DNA from 3 places in the Paenibacillus sp. 1SOY10 genome. Region 2 is predicted to be linked to each of the others. Evidence: riboswitches for the same ligand, from Rfam matches in the RefSeq annotation. Region 2 holds a riboswitch; each other region holds the start of a gene.
The links. Region 2 has a riboswitch for glycine ahead of gcvT (glycine cleavage system aminomethyltransferase GcvT). Riboswitches for the same ligand answer to the same signal wherever they lie in the genome.
Positions count from the first base shown of each region.

Region 1: another riboswitch for glycine. It lies ahead of sdaAB (L-serine ammonia-lyase, iron-sulfur-dependent subunit beta); the one in region 2 lies ahead of gcvT (glycine cleavage system aminomethyltransferase GcvT).
Region 3: another riboswitch for glycine. It lies ahead of AC1VOR_RS18990 (amino acid permease); the one in region 2 lies ahead of gcvT (glycine cleavage system aminomethyltransferase GcvT).

Region 1 is NZ_JBXENK010000006.1:92,058-97,301, forward strand. It holds gene AC1VOR_RS15620 (response regulator transcription factor) at 1-5, opposite strand, end outside; gene sdaAA (L-serine ammonia-lyase, iron-sulfur-dependent, subunit alpha) at 189-1,070, opposite strand; gene sdaAB (L-serine ammonia-lyase, iron-sulfur-dependent subunit beta) at 1,087-1,755, opposite strand; glycine riboswitch at 1,936-2,046, opposite strand; gene AC1VOR_RS15635 (S8 family serine peptidase) at 2,489-5,244, shown strand, end outside.
Region 2 is NZ_JBXENK010000002.1:852,348-857,591, reverse strand. It holds gene proC (pyrroline-5-carboxylate reductase) at 1-446, shown strand, start outside; gene AC1VOR_RS09885 (class II aldolase/adducin family protein) at 483-1,136, shown strand; gene gcvH (glycine cleavage system protein GcvH) at 1,229-1,624, opposite strand; gene AC1VOR_RS09875 (hypothetical protein) at 1,829-2,044, opposite strand; glycine riboswitch at 2,386-2,490, shown strand; glycine riboswitch at 2,494-2,614, shown strand; gene gcvT (glycine cleavage system aminomethyltransferase GcvT) at 2,723-3,850, shown strand; gene gcvPA (aminomethyl-transferring glycine dehydrogenase subunit GcvPA) at 3,876-5,240, shown strand; gene gcvPB (aminomethyl-transferring glycine dehydrogenase subunit GcvPB) at 5,228-5,244, shown strand, end outside.
Region 3 is NZ_JBXENK010000010.1:7,376-12,619, reverse strand. It holds gene AC1VOR_RS19005 (family 16 glycosylhydrolase) at 1-848, opposite strand, end outside; gene AC1VOR_RS19000 (DMT family transporter) at 943-1,821, opposite strand; gene AC1VOR_RS18995 (LysR family transcriptional regulator) at 1,997-2,884, shown strand; glycine riboswitch at 3,002-3,081, shown strand; gene AC1VOR_RS18990 (amino acid permease) at 3,214-4,548, shown strand; gene AC1VOR_RS18985 (3-ketoacyl-ACP reductase) at 4,618-5,244, shown strand, end outside.

The DNA of each region.
Region 1 (5,244 bases), on a different contig from region 2:
GTCATGGCTAATTCATCCCTTCCATGTATCGCGATTGCTAATTCGCAAACATTATACACAATCATGATGGCAAAAGAATAACAGATATGTCGCTGCGCCGATGCAGGCCCTACACAAAAAGGACCGCTCTTCCATGTGAAGTCGCGGTCCTGAACAGGTGAGCAGCCAGAATGTCTCAAACTGTCCCCTTATTTTTTGGATTTGCGTAGTTCCTTCATAATTTTACGACCGGTTGGTGTCTGTGCCAGCCCACCCTGAGCGGTCTCCCGGTGCCGGCTTGGCATTGCCGAGCCAACCTCCAGCATCACGTCGATGACTTCATCGGACGGAATGGCGCTGCGTACCCCGGCCAAGGCCATATCTGCGGCAGCCAAGGCGTTCACCGCACCAAAGCCATTACGCACAATGCAGGGGATCTCCACCAAACCTCCCACGGGATCACAGATCAGCCCCAGCGTATTTTTGAGTGCAAGCCCCACGGCATGCACCGCTTGCTCCGGGGTACCTCCCCGCAGTTCAACCATCGCGCCCGCGGCCATCCCGATGGCTGAGCCAACCTCGGCCTGACAGCCCCCCTCGGCTCCAGAGATAAAGGAGTTGTTGGCGATCACATACCCGATGGCTCCTGCACAAAACAAGCCACGGACCAAATGCTCATCCTCCCAGCCAAAACGCTCCTGCGCGCTCACGAAGGCGCCTGGAATAATACCGCAAGAGCCTGCTGTTGGCGTAGCTACAATGCGGCCCATCGAAGCATTGACCTCAGACACCGCCAAGGCGTAGGCCATAGCCTGACTGGCGCTGTCTCCCACGGAGGCCTGCTGGGCCTTGCGATACTGATCGACCCGCTTGGCATCCCCTCCGGTGAGTCCGCTTGTCGAGGTGATATCCTCCGTTAAACCCTTATGCACAGCCGACTTCATGATCTGATAATACTCGCCCATTGCCGCAAGCACTTCTGCTTCGGTCTGGCCACTTTCCGCCGCTTGATCCTCGATCATGATAGCTGAAATGGTTTTGGATTCCTCTTCACATAAATCTACTAGCTCCCGTAAGTTCCGAAACCGCATCGGTCCCATCCTTTCTTTAGTTCAGATGTATATAGGATACACGGCTGACATGCGTAAGTTGCTGGATATCCTTCACAAGTTCTGAGGGTATACCGGAGTCGGCTTCGACGACCGTTAATGCTTCGGTCGTTCTTCCCTTGCGATCGGTCGTGATGTAGCCAATATTAACATCAGCATGACTGAACAAAGCCGTGATACCCGCCAGCACCCCTTGCCGGTCGGCATGAGCCACGATCAGAGTGGGCAATTCGCCTGAGCTCTTGACCTCAAAGCCATCAATGCTGCGAATCACAATGGTTCCTCCGCCGATGGAGGCACCAATCACCTCTGATTGCCGGCCTTCCTTGTTCGACAGTGTAATTTTGACCGTATTGGGGTGGGCCTCAGATAAGACCCCGGTGGAGAAGCGTATCTCAATTCCCTGAGCCTCTGCCGCCTGTAGCGATTCGCGGATTCCTTCATCGTCTGTACGATAATCAAGAATTCCTCCCACTACAGCCAGGTCTGTACCATGCCCTTTATAAGTCTCCGCAAAGGAGCCGTAGAAGCAAATATCTGCTGTATCCGGCTGGGCGCCGAATACCTGCCGCGCAAACCTTCCGATTCGCACCGCGCCCGCCGTATGCGAGCTGGATGGCCCGATCATCGCAGGTCCAATAATAGAGAACACATTTTTGAAGCGCATCGTTGATCTCTCCCGAATGTCAAGACTGCCTAAGGGCCGTCTCCAAATTAAAAAGGACAGGAAAAAAAGGCTGCTGCCCTTCTCCCTGTCCCCGTTACCTGAAAGTTTAACGCCCCTGACGAAACTCTTCGTTGCAGTGGCATGTACCTCTTGGGTGGCTTAACGCTCTCTCCAGAGTGGCGTCCGATCCTGGTCCTTGTACCTGAGAGATTCGGGTGACGGGTTGCATCGCCGTCTCCTTGCTCCTTCGGTGCTGCCACACATTCGGGCAGACTCTCCCAAGATCCTCATCCGCAATATCCTGTTATAACCAAATCTAAAGTGTAAAACAACAAATGTCAAGATAGCTAACACACATTTACGAAAATTTGCAAATACCTAGTAAAATATTCCTATTTATATGAGAAAAAATGTATATTTTTCATAAATTACTACTTGTAACCTTGATTTTACAGATATATACTAGCTCTAACACCTCGACTTCTACCTCATTTTACGAAAAAAGGTAATTTCAAGCTTATTTCATGTCAGAATTCCTTCACACCCAGACTATGGAAAATCGAATCACTACTCTAATATTTAAGGAGGTGATCGAAAAGAAGAAAACCATACTGTCTGCTTCACTGCCCCTCACGTCGTTAGCCCACACCCAAGTAAAGTCCAAACAAGTCCGCAACTTGATGGACCGTCAGAACATGTCCAAGCACAAAACCAAGTAAAGGAAGTGGAAAAGTTGTTTAAATTCAGAAAATTCCGCAAATCTTTCTCACTCGGTATGTCGGTCCTTCTTGTGCTTACCTTTCTTCCCTCGACCTATGCCGAAAGCACCGGCGCTGCGGGCCAAATCAATCTGAAGGCAAATGCTCCTGAAATTGCTGAAGCTAAAATCAATAACAAGCTGCAAACCCTGTTCAAGCAAGATGATTATGTGACTTATCTCGTAAAATTCAAGGAACAAACCGATACGACCACCGTCGCCAAGCAGGCGTTGCAGAAGGCACAGTTGGAAAAGGCCACGCCTTCGGCAGCCAAGCTGTCCGCCAGAAGCTCCGTTGTCAGCGCACTGCGGGCCACCGCTTCCCGTACCCAGCAGGGTATCGAGAGCTATCTGCAAAAAGCTGAGCAGGCTGGCGAGGTGAAGGAGTACAAAAGCTACTTTATCGTAAATGCTATCGCCGTGACAAGCACCAAGGAGGTGCTGGAGCAAATCGCCCTTTTCCCGGAAGTGGAGAAGATCTTACCCAATGAAGAACGCTACCTGCAGAAGGTAGAAATTGATAAATCTGCACCGGACGCTATCGCCTCCAAGGTGAAGGAAGCGGCCAATGCCACTCCGGCAGTGCAGAGCCCGGCCAGTATCGAATGGAATATCGATCAGGTTGGAGCCCCTCAGGTATGGGATATGGGCATCGACGGAACAGGCATTGTCGTAGCCAATCTGGATACCGGGGTCGAATACACCCATCCGGCGCTACAAAGCAAATGGCGTGGCTTCGACGCTTCCGGCAACATCGTCGATCCCGAGCTGAACTGGTACGATCCGCATAGTGGCGCGTCCTTGCCAGCGGATACGGATGGACACGGCACGCATACGATGGGGACCATGGTCGGAGCAGAAGCCGATGGCTCCAATCAGATCGGGGTTGCCCCCGGAGCAAAATGGATTGCCGTGCGTATCTTCAACCCAAGCACCACGGATGCCATCATTCTTGATGGTGGACAATGGCTGCTGGCTCCGGTCGATGCCGAAGGCAATCTGCATCCCGAGTTAGCTCCCGACGTAGTCAACAACTCCTGGGGCGGCGGTCCAGGCGTCGACGAATGGTATCGTCCTATTGTCCAGGCATGGCGGGATGCGCAAATCTTCCCCGAATTCTCGGCGGGCAATGTTAACCTCAACAATCCCGGGGGACCTGGCTCGGTAGCCAACCCCGCCAACTATCCTGAAGCTTTCGCTACAGGGGCTACGGACATTAATAGCAACTTGGCCAGCTTCTCCTTGCTGGGGCCTTCCCCTTACGGAGAAGTAAAGCCGGAGGTAGCTGCTCCCGGTGTTAACATCCGTTCCTCGATTCCTGGTGGGGGTTACGAAGGCGGCTGGAACGGCACTTCCATGGCGGGACCGCATACCACCGCCATTGCTGCCTTATTGCTGCAAGCCAACCATTCCCTGACCGTAGATCAGTTGGAAGACATCATCACCAGTACGGCAGTGCCACGTACGGACAGCCAATACACGCAAATTCCGAACAACGGCTACGGACACGGCATCGTTAATGCTCTCGATGCGGTTGGCTCCGTGCTGCAAGGCGTCGGAACCGTATCAGGCCGCGTAGTTGTCGGTGGCGATGATCTGGAGGAGCCTGTGCTGGAGCATACTCCGCCGACACTGGTCTACGAAGGCTTCGATGTACCGTTGTCAGCACGGGTCAGCGATAACGTTGCCGTGACATCGGTGGAATTCTACGCCAGAGAGGCAGGGACCAGCCATTATTTATATATTCCGGCCGTTCGGGTCTCGGGCAACGAGAAGGATGGACAATATGAAGCCACCGTGCCATCCTTTCTGCTGGGCAGCAGGGGTCTGGAATATTACATCCGCGTGAACGACTACGGGAACAATGGCTTTGACAGTGAAGCTTACACCGTCACCGTATCTGCGGGTATCACTCCAGGGTATGTCCAGGACTTTGAAGCGGATGTGCTGGGCTTCACTAGTGGTGGCACCGGAAACACCTGGGCTTGGGGTCCGCCAGTCAGCGGTCCGGGAAGCGCCTACTCCGGTGAGAAGGTATATGCCACTAACCTGAGCGGCACCTACACAGCCGGGGCCAACTCCTATCTGCTGGCGCCGCCGATCGATTTGACCGATAGCCCGGAAGGTGCGCTGCTATCCTTCAAGCACTGGTATGATCTGGAGCAGGGCCGCGACTTCGGCACCCTGTATATCGCTTCCTTCCAATCGGACTATGCCTTCGTTCCGGTAGCTGAATACACGGGAACCAGCGGCGGCTGGAAGACGCAATTCGTCGACCTTCGCGAATATGCAGGCGAACAAGTCTATCTTCAATTCGGCTTCACCAGCGATACTTCTGTCCAGAGGGCCGGCTGGTATCTGGATGATCTAACGGTGCAAGCACCGGATGAGATTGCTCCCGAGACTCCTTCCGAGCTAATCGGTTCCGTGAACTTCAGCGGCAGCGCGGAGTTGTCCTGGTCTCCTTCCGAAGATGAAGATGTGAAGCTGTATACGGTATACCGCTCCGTAACGTCCGGCTCCGGATATGAGGTGGTCGGATCGACGGAGAGCACTACGTATACCGATACGACTACCGAGACGGACGCGACTTATTATTATGTGGTCACCGCCACGGACTACAGTGGCAATGAAAGTGAGCAATCAGACGAGGTCGAGTTAACGATTGAGCGGCCCGCAATTATCTTCAGCGATCCGTTTGATGGCAGTGATGATAATGGCTGGACGCACGC
Region 2 (5,244 bases):
ATGGGGCAACAGGAATCTCCTTCTCGCCAGAAGCAACAGCCGTACACCGGGCCCAAACGCTTTCCATGTTTGAAGCCGTAGGCATCGTCAGCGTCATTCCCGAGCAGCAAATGGAAATTTTGACTGGCGTATCCGGTAGTGGACCAGCATATGTTTATTATATGATGGAAGCCATGATTGCCGCCGGGGTGGAAGGTGGCCTCTCGCCGGAACAAGCCCGCGAATTGACCGTGCAGACCGTGCTTGGCGCTGCATTGATGATGCAGGAGACCGGCGAAGAGCCCACGAAGCTTCGTGCGGATATCACTTCTCCGAATGGCTCCACACAAGCTGCTATCGGCGTACTTACCTCAGGCGGCTTCCAGACGAGTGTCAAAGCAGCCGTACACCGGGCTGCCGAGCGTTCCCTGGAAATGGGAGAAGCCGTGAAGCAGGCATTGCTATAAGCTGCCTATCACAGCAATGAGGGGAGGAGGGGACGGATGGAGTTCGAAGCCATAATGCTGGAAGAGAAGCTACAGGCTCTAAGAAATCTGGAGGACGCCAGGGAGCAATTAATGGCTTGCGGTCAGCTTCCGGCGGCTAGCGGAAGCCTGTCTGTTCGGGTTGGAGATTACAAGCCGGACGAGTTCTATTTCGCGGTTACGGCCCAGCAAGATATCCGGGAAGAAGCCAGTTGGCCCTCCCGGGGACAATTTCTATTTGCCGATTCCACCGGCTCTCCCTGCCAATCAACCCGTCTGCTTCCCAGCGATGATATATCACTTCATGCGAAGCTGTACCGCATGACGGGCTGTCAAGCAATTATCCATGCCCATAGCGTGTTCAGCAGCGTCATGAGTAATTATTACGGGGATAATGGCTACCTCCATGCTCAGGGCTTCGAGTTGATTCAGCAGCTTGGGATATGGGAGGAAGCGGCTGAAATCCGCATACCAATCTTGTCCAACCATAGCTCCCTTCCTGCTACAAAACAGCTCCCGCAAGTGGTAGATACCCGTATTCAGGTCTTGTTGTTGCGAGGTGGCGGTATATATGTTTGGGGAGATACCATTCAACAAGCCAAATTGCGGCTTGAAGCCATGGAATTTATTTGTGAGGTACTGTATCGCTCCCTGCTGCTACCTGCCAAATAAAGTGCAAGCCAAACAAGAGGTTCGTCTCAGGGTGCTGATTACCCGAGAAGCGAACCTCTTGTTGGTTGTATGGGCAAATCGGACCTAATTGATTATCTGTCCACAAATGCCGCATACGCTTTGGCATCCATCAATCTGGACAAGGCGATGTTCGGGTCCTCCTTCAGCCGGATATGCACCATCCATCCCCCATCATAAGGCTCCTCATTGACAAGCTCCGGTGCACTTTCCAGCTCCCCATTGATTTCAAGGACTGTTCCGCTAACCGGGGTGAACAAATCAGCCACCGTCTTGACAGATTCAATCGTTCCAATAACATCATCGGCCTCGATTTCTTGTCCCAGGTCCGGTAGTTCCACAAACACAATATCGCCCAGGCGATGCTGAGCCACATCCGAAATTCCGATCTTTACGGTGCCATCCCCTAGGTCCAACACCCATTCATGTTCGTCACTGTACGCTACCTGTTCCCTGATCTCATTAGCCAAGCAATTTCCTCCTCTACCGACTGGTCTCCTCCACCCTATGCCTATTTTACGTTCAGATTATGACAAACCCGGGCTTCGTGTCAAGAATATTAACACAATTTTAAGAGGTTGGCGTCCATATAAGATCAAATTAGGGATAACAAACTATTTTTCGTAAATTTACGACATATTTCTTAACATCCAATTCTATTTTTCGACAATTCTTTATTGTCGCTTTTCTTTTTCACTGCGCTCCCGGTTCCTTAGCGTAAGCAATACCTCATACGCCTCCTCCGGGCTTTGCATGGCCTTCTCCGCCTCTTGCGGCGTTACTTCAATAGTGCGATAACGAACGAACAAGCCTCCATCATCGTAACTAAGCAAGTAACGTCCGTTTTTCTTGGTAATGAGAATGCCGTATTTGGAAAATAACACACTCATATAAACTCCCCCATCCGTTTCTCGCGATGCGCTTTTATTTTTTGCAACAGCATGGCGGTCTGCGTATTAAATGATTGGGCTGGAATCTCCCAAATAGAATATACCCTTTTGCTTCACCTTCTGAATCGGCTTTTCCCAAAGCTCAATAGCTTCATAACAGATAACTCTCTATTTGCCTATGAAGCAACCCAACACTACGTTATTAAAATTGACACAATATAAGTTTCAAACTATGAAGAAAACGTTTCACTTGTAAATAAGAGATATTTTTTGATTTTTGTGATAAGTTTCTTGACATCAATAAGGAATTTAAGTATTAATGAGATGTATATACGTCGCGGTTGAAGGCAGAAGGAGAGATTACATGCAGCAGTGCATTGTAACGCCGAAGGAGCAAACCGTCATACGACGGTGAATCTCTCAGGCAAAAGGACTTCTGCCGGACGCATCTCTGGAGAGAATTCGCACAGGACGTTGGTTAAGAGCGAATCACCCAAGGGGTAACCTGTAAGCAGACCCGTTTTTTACGTGAGTCTGGAGCAGGGTAACTCTCAGGTACAAGGGACAGAGCCGAGAAAGACCGTCATGCTTCAGGCATGCGGAATTTCTTTGCCTGTCCTTTTTGCGTTGCAAGGTAATGACCGAAAATACGGCCTGCTGGCCCATGAGGTGATGAAAATGACTGAAGCCCAATTGCTGCGAACCCCGTTGTTTCCCCGCTATGCCCGTTACGAGGGGGTCAGATGCATCGATTTTGGCGGCTGGGAGCTTCCGGTGCAATTTAGCGGTATTCAAAAAGAACATGAAGCCGTGCGTGAGCGCGCAGGCCTGTTCGATGTTTCGCATATGGGGGAATTTTACGTCGAGGGTCCTGAAGCTGAAGGCTTCTTGCAGCAGTTGACGACCAACGATGTAAGCTTGCTTAAGCCGGGCAAAGCGCAATATACCTTCCTTTGTTACCCGAACGGTGGTGTGGTGGATGATTTGTTGATTTATAAGCTGGAGCAGGACCGGTACATGCTGGTCGTTAACGCCTCCAACATCGATAAGGACTGGGAATGGCTGGTGCAGCATGTTCCCCATGAAGGGGTGGCTCTCCATAACGCATCGGCCGACACCGCCTTGCTGGCCTTGCAGGGCCCCCTGGCGAAGTCCATACTGACTCCCCTATGCGAGGAAGTACAGCCTGGTTCCTTGCGGCCCTTCACCTTTGTCTCTGATGCTCTCGTGGATGGCATCCCCGCCCTATTATCGCGTACCGGATATACCGGCGAAGATGGCTTCGAGCTATATGTAGCTGCGGAGGATGCCCCGGCCCTCTGGGATGCGCTGATGAAAGCGGGCGAACCTGCAGGGCTGCTTCCCGCGGGGCTTGGTGCAAGAGACACGCTTCGCTTTGAGGCGGGCTTACCGCTTTACGGCCAGGAGCTGAGCGCAAGTATCTCTCCGCTCGAAGCCGGGCTGGTTCGCTTTATTAAGTGGAATTGTGGAGACTTTATCGGCCGCGAAGCCTTGATCAGACAACGGGAGGAAGGAGTTCCCCGAAGTTTGGTTGGCTTAGAGATGATAGAGCGCGGAATTCCAAGAGCCCATTACCCGGTTCATGCTGCCGGAACAGAAGCCGCGATTGGAGAAGTCACGACGGGGACACAATCTCCTACCTTAAGAGCCAACCTTGGCTTGGCCCTGATCCACCACTCTTACGCCGATATCGGTCAACTTGTTGAAGTAGAGATACGTGGACGACGGCTGCAAGCCAAAATTATCCCCCTGCCCTTTTATCAAAGAAACCGTGTTACTAAATAGTGCTGAAAGGAGTTGCTTTGAACTTATGCCTAAACATCGTTATCTGCCATTAACCGAGCAGGATCGCAGCGAGATGCTCCGCACCATCGGAATTGATTCCGTACAGACCTTATTCGCAGATATTCCGGAGTCAATCCGCTTTCAGGGAGAACTCCCCATATCCTCCCGTTTGGATGAGTATTCGCTGACCCGGCATATGGCTGCCCTGGCGGACCGCAATGCTGATAGTGACCGTTACGCCAGCTTTCTGGGTGCGGGAATTTACGACCACCATATCCCTTCTGTTATTCAGCATGTGGTCTCCCGTTCCGAATTCTATACCGCCTATACTCCCTATCAGCCGGAGATCAGTCAGGGCGAATTGCAGGCCATCTTTGAATTTCAATCGTATATCTGTGAGCTCACCGGACTCAAAGTCGCCAACGCCAGTATGTACGACGGGGCGACAGCACTGGCCGAGGCCGGATCGCTAGCCGCTACAGCTACCAAACGCAAGCAGTTAATTGTAGCCCGCACTGTGCATCCTGAAGCTCGCGAGGTGCTAGCAACCTACGCCCGTGGCCTCGGCCTGGACATTGTTGAGATCGGCTGGCGTAACGGAGTAATCGATCAAGAGGCCCTGGCTTCCGCCATCTCTGGCGATACCGCCGCGGTACTGGTACAGCACCCGAATTTCTTTGGCGCTCTGGAGGATATCCAGACGATCGGTCAATGGGTCCATGAGCATGGTGGCCTGCTGGTCGTCAGTAGCAATCCGCTCTCCCTTGGTCTGCTGGAAGCTCCCGGCAAACTAGGCGCCGATATCGTTGTAGGCGATGCACAGCCCTTGGGTATTGCTCCCTCCTTTGGCGGCCCAACCTGTGGATTCTTTGCCGTAGCGGAGCCGTATATGCGCCGCATCCCTGGACGAATCGTCGGCCAGACGACCGACCGGAATGGCAAGCGTGGCTTTGTACTGACACTACAAGCCCGCGAGCAACATATCCGCCGCGAGAAGGCTACCTCCAATATTTGCTCAAATCAGGCTCTGCTTGCATTGGCAGCCTCGGTATATTTGTCAGTCATGGGCAAGCAAGGTATGCATGATGTGGCGGAACTGAACTTGCAGAAGAGCCATTATGCCAAAACCCGTCTCACCTCTATACCGGGGGTGGACTTAGCCTTTCAAACTGCAACTTTCAACGAGTTCGTCATCCGGCTGCCTGAAGGAGTCAATCCCAAGCTACTTCAACGTAAGCTGCTTGAGGAAGGCTTCATTGGGGGCTATGATCTGGACCGCAGCTACCCTGAACTACCAAATCACGTTCTGATTGCCGTCACTGAAAAACGCAGCAAAGCGGAAATTGACCAATTTGCCAAGGTTATGGAGGAATGGATATGCTCAATATGAGAGA
Region 3 (5,244 bases), on a different contig from region 2:
CCTTCATAAGGAGTTAGAATGTATGAATTCCGCACAGGTTGATTGAAGGTAATCGTATAGATCAGACTTGTCGCCGAGCTCTTCGATTCCAGCTTCACGTTGATGGATTCCGTTACCGTGAACCAGTATCCGCCACCACCATCGGTAAATTGTCCGAAGTTATGGTCGTAAATCCATCCGCTTGCTGCATTGTTGTCGATATCGATCCATGTGCTGCTAGTTACCGGCTTAACGAACAACTTGAGATCGTCCGCCACCGCTTCATACGTAACAGCAGGATCATTGTTAAAGGTAGGATAAGTGAAGCCTGAGCCACCCGTGAAGCTGGCCGTCAAATCAGGACCTTGGGTTGGCGTCATCGCTGTAATCGTTGTTTTGTTAATGTTCTGGAATTGCAGCGTATAGTCCAGAGTCACTCCGTTAGCCTTGGAATACAGTTGCACTTCTGTCGTTGCCGAGAGAATGAACCAGTATCCGGTAAAGCCTCCATCGTTCCAGTGCCCCCAGTTCTGGTTATATACGAAGGTGCTGACGCTGTCGATATCCACCCAACTGCCATTCACCTTCACCTTAACACCCAAATCATCTACGACATCGCTCCATGTGGCGGAGCCTCCGTTGAAAATTGGCATTACAAAGCCGTAACTGGCTTGTCCAACTCCAGACTTAGAAATCACCGGACCGTCATTAGCCGAGAAATAACCCATTGAGGTAATGGTGCTTTCTGCGGCTGACGCCGAAGTCCCCATGAAGGGCGATAAACTGACGCCGGCAATCATGACTACAGCCAGCAGCATACTCCAAACTCTTCGATTGAACCTGTTGTTCACCTGGCGAAGTTGCTTCATCCTTGATCCTCCTTTGATAGATGTAACCTGAGTAATCGCTTACATTTATATTCTATCAAATGAAATAATTGGATGAAAGGGATAAATATATATTTTACAAAAGATCTTGCTGGTTTAACGCTTTCTTTATACCAATCTGCTTCATATTTACAATCCAGATGCCAGCCAGAACCAGTAGAATTCCTACTAATGTGACAAAATGGAGACTTTCATTCAGGAATACATATCCGGAGAGGATGCCTACGACCGGAACAAGCAGTAACGATACCGATGCCTTGCTGGCTTCGGTGCGGCTCAGAATTAGGTTCCACATCACAAAGGCCAAGGCGGAGGCAATAATACCAGAGAACAGAATATAAATGATCGGCATCAAGCCCCATTGTACGCTTCCTCTCTCAAAAGAAAGCGAAAATGCCCATAACCCTGCGGCTCCAATAGCCATTTGCCAGGTGGTGTATTGAAGAGGGTCAGCGTGCTTTAATTTTATTTTGAATAGTAGATTAGCGGCTGCCCATGAAATGGCTGAACTGAGTGCTAGTAATACCGCCCATAAGGAGCCTCCCGCTTGAATATTCATAGCTATGAATAACCCGGCCAATCCTACGGCAATTCCCGTCGTCTTCTGAATCGTCAGGCGTTCTCCTGGAATCCAGCGATGTGCCATAATCGACAGAAACAGTGGCATGCTGTAGGTCAAGACGGAGGTCAAGCCCGCACTAACATAGTTGAGCGAGATTTGAATCGCAATATTGAAGAACGTCGTCTGTAGCAGTCCGCAGATGATGTACCATTTCATATCTGAACGCCCAGGCTTCGGGGTTTTTCGAATCAAGCTCACGGCAAATAGCACGATGGCTCCGGTCAAGAATCGCAGTGCCGCGAACATCACCGGCGGGAAAGCCCCATTCCCTAATTTCATGATGACAAAATTAAATCCCCAGACAAGGCATAATAAAGCCATAGCCATTCTCATATTAAATATTCCTTTCTTGGATGCCCCGTGTTTTTCTGTTTTGCTTAGTACGCTATCGATACTTTACAACGGAATGTTATTGTCGTCTAATATATAAGTGTCGTATCATTAGGTCGAATTTCGACTTATTAAAGTTTTTTTAATGTTATCTTTTGAACCGGAAGGAGACCGCCTTGTGGAATTGCGCCAGATTGAATATTTCATTGCCGTGGCGGAGGAACTGCATTTTGGCCGTGCAGCCAAGCGCCTGCAGATGACCCAGCCGCCCTTGAGCCAACAGATTATACAGCTAGAGAAAGAACTTGGAGTGCTGTTATTGGAGCGCTCGAAGCGGCATGTGGAGCTAACGGTTGCAGGGAAGGTCTTCTTGCAGGAGGCCCGTCACGCGCTTGTCCAGCTTGAACAAGCCAAAGCGGCGGCACAAAGAGCGCATATGGGAATGGAAGGCAGACTGGTGCTGGGGTTTGTCGGATCAGCATCGTACGATATTCTTCCTGTCGTTGTGCGGGCTTTCCAGGAGCAGTGTCCGCATGTCGATCTGGTTCTTCATGAAATGCCTACGCCTGTGCAAATCGAAGCTTTTCGTCGGAAAGATATCGATATCGGCTTTGTCAGGACGCCAGTTGATGATCCTCTGCTATCGTTCTTGTCTGTCCATCAAGAGTGGTGTGTCGCGGTTGTACCCAAATTGCATCCCTTGGCGCAGCATAGTTCCGTGTCGCTGGAAGACTTAAAAGCCGAACAATTCATTTTGCTAGAGAGAGGAATTTGGCCAAGCTGGCATGACGATATTGTGGCAAAATGCCATCAGGCCGACTTCAGCCCGATCATTCGTCAGAGCGTGAAGGAAATACAAACCGCGATCAGCCTTGTGGCGGCGGGGCTAGGCGTAAGCATTGTACCTAGTTCCACCTCCAATTTGCATGCCCGGGACGTTGCCTATCTGGACATTGCTGGAGATGCCCCTCGTATAGATATGAGCATTGCGTGGAGAACCGACGACACGTCTTCCCTCGTTCAGCAGTTTATACAGGTCGTAGCTGAGCTGGATTCAGATCAGTGAAATCTATGTTATTGACAGAATTGCCGCCCGGGACTAGTATTGAAATACTTAACAGGTATTGGTAGATAAAAATTGAATAATTCGTAAGCTATGATCGCTATGGATCACACTATAGCAGGAGCAGCTTCTGGAGAGACTGCGGGGAACCGCAGCGCCGAAGGGTTCATAATCTCAGGCAAAAGGACAGAAGGGTACTAAATAAACGACGTACTATGTGTTTTATTTCACATATCAGCCTTTATTTATTATTCTTATGAACTTGAGATTGGAGTCCCTCCAATCTCTTTTTTTATGGACATTTTATTATTGATCTCAAGGGGGAGTCAACTGTGGCACAACAAGAATTGCAGAGAAATCTAGAGAATCGGCATGTTCAGCTCATCGCGATCGGTGGCACGATCGGGACGGGATTGTTTCTGGGGTCAGGCAAGGCCATACAATTAGCAGGACCGTCTATTATTTTTGCTTATCTAATCGTGGGGATTGCCATCTTCTTCGTCATGCGAGCGTTAGGAGAGCTCTTGCTGTCCAAGGCGGGTTACCAGTCCTTCACGGACATTGCCCAGGATTATCTTGGGCCGCGCGCCGCGTTTATCACTGGCTGGACGTATTGGTTCTGCTGGATCATGACCGCAATGGCCGATGTCATTGCCGTAGGAGTTTACGTCAAATATTGGTTTGATATTCCGCAGTGGATTCCGGCCCTCATCTGTCTGCTTGTTTTACTCGTTCTGAATTTGTTAACGGTGAAGAACTTCGGTGAACTGGAGTTTTGGTTCGCCTTAATCAAGGTGGTCACCATCTTGGCCTTGATTGCCATCGGGGCTGTGTTGATCATCATCGGCTTCAAGACGGACACAGGCACGGTCAGCCTCACGAATATATGGGGCCACGGCGGCGTATTTCCTAACGGGATTACTGGATTTCTGATGTCTTTCCAAATGGTGGTATTCGCTTATGTCGGTGTGGAGCTCGTAGGGGTATCTGCTGCTGAAACCTCTAATCCCGAGAAGAATATTCCGTCGGCTATCAATAAAATTCCTTTAAGAATTTTGTTCTTCTACGTGGGTGCGCTCATCGCCTTGCTGGCGATTAATCCCTGGACACAGCTTAGCGCTTCGGAAAGCCCGTTCGTTAAAACCTTCACCCTGGTTGGCATTCCGCTGGCCGCTGGTGTAATCAACTTTGTTGTATTGACCTCGGCGGCCTCGGCCTGTAACAGCGGGATGTTCTCGACCAGCCGCATTCTGTATAACCTGGGCCGGAATCAACAGGCCCCCGCCAAGCTGGCGAAGCTGAACCGTAACCATGTGCCCAGCAACGCACTGTTTATCTCTACACTGGTCTTGTCCGTGGGCGCTCTGCTTAGCAAGCTGATTCCCGAGCAGGCCTTCGGCATCGTTACGACGATTAGTGCGATCTGCTTCATCTGGGTTTGGGGTGTGATTCTTATTTGTCATATCAAGTATAAGAAAACCAAGCCGGAGCTTCATGCCAAATCGCAGTTTAAAGCGCCATTCACGCCAGCCATCAACTATGCTGTTCTCGCGTTGTTTGCGGTCATTCTCATCATTATGTTATTTGCCGAGGCTACTCGCCCCGCTCTTCTGCTCACGCCGCTCTGGTTCGTGCTGCTCTATCTGCTAAGTCTGCGCCGGATTTAGTCCTGCTGACTCCGCTGTAGTATAATGGGGACTGTAAACCATGCATAGTATAGAGAGGAGCCAGTGGAGATGGCACAAACGTTAACAGACAAAGTGGCAATCATAACCGGTGGAGCCCGCGGAATCGGCAAGGCGACGGCGATCGCATTGGCGAAGGAAGGCGTACACGTCGGCCTGATCTCAAGAACCGAAGCATCGTTGAAGGAAGTTGCGGTGGAAATCGAGGGCTTGGGCGTAAAGGTTGCTTATGCTGCGGTAGACGTGGCTGTCAAGGAACAGGTAGATACGGCGATTGAAGCCTTGAAGGAGAAGCTGGGACCTGCGGATATCTTGATTAACAACGCAGGGATTGCTACCTTCGGCACACTGCTGGAGATGGACCCGGAAGTATGGAAAGGCATGATCGATACAAATCTGATGGGTACATACTATGTCACTCGGGCCGTTCTGCCTCAACTAATCGCCAAGAATGGTGGCGATATCATCAACATCTCTTCCACCAACGGACTGAATGGGGCAGCTACTGCCAGTGCTTATAGTGCGTCCAAATTTGCCGTTATGGGATTTACTGAATCTTTGGCGCAGGAAGTGCGTCGCAACAATATTCGCGTGTCGGCGTTAACGCCAAGTACGGTGGCGACCGATCTGGCTTTGGACCTCAACCTTATCAAAGAGAACAGCGACTCCAAATTCATC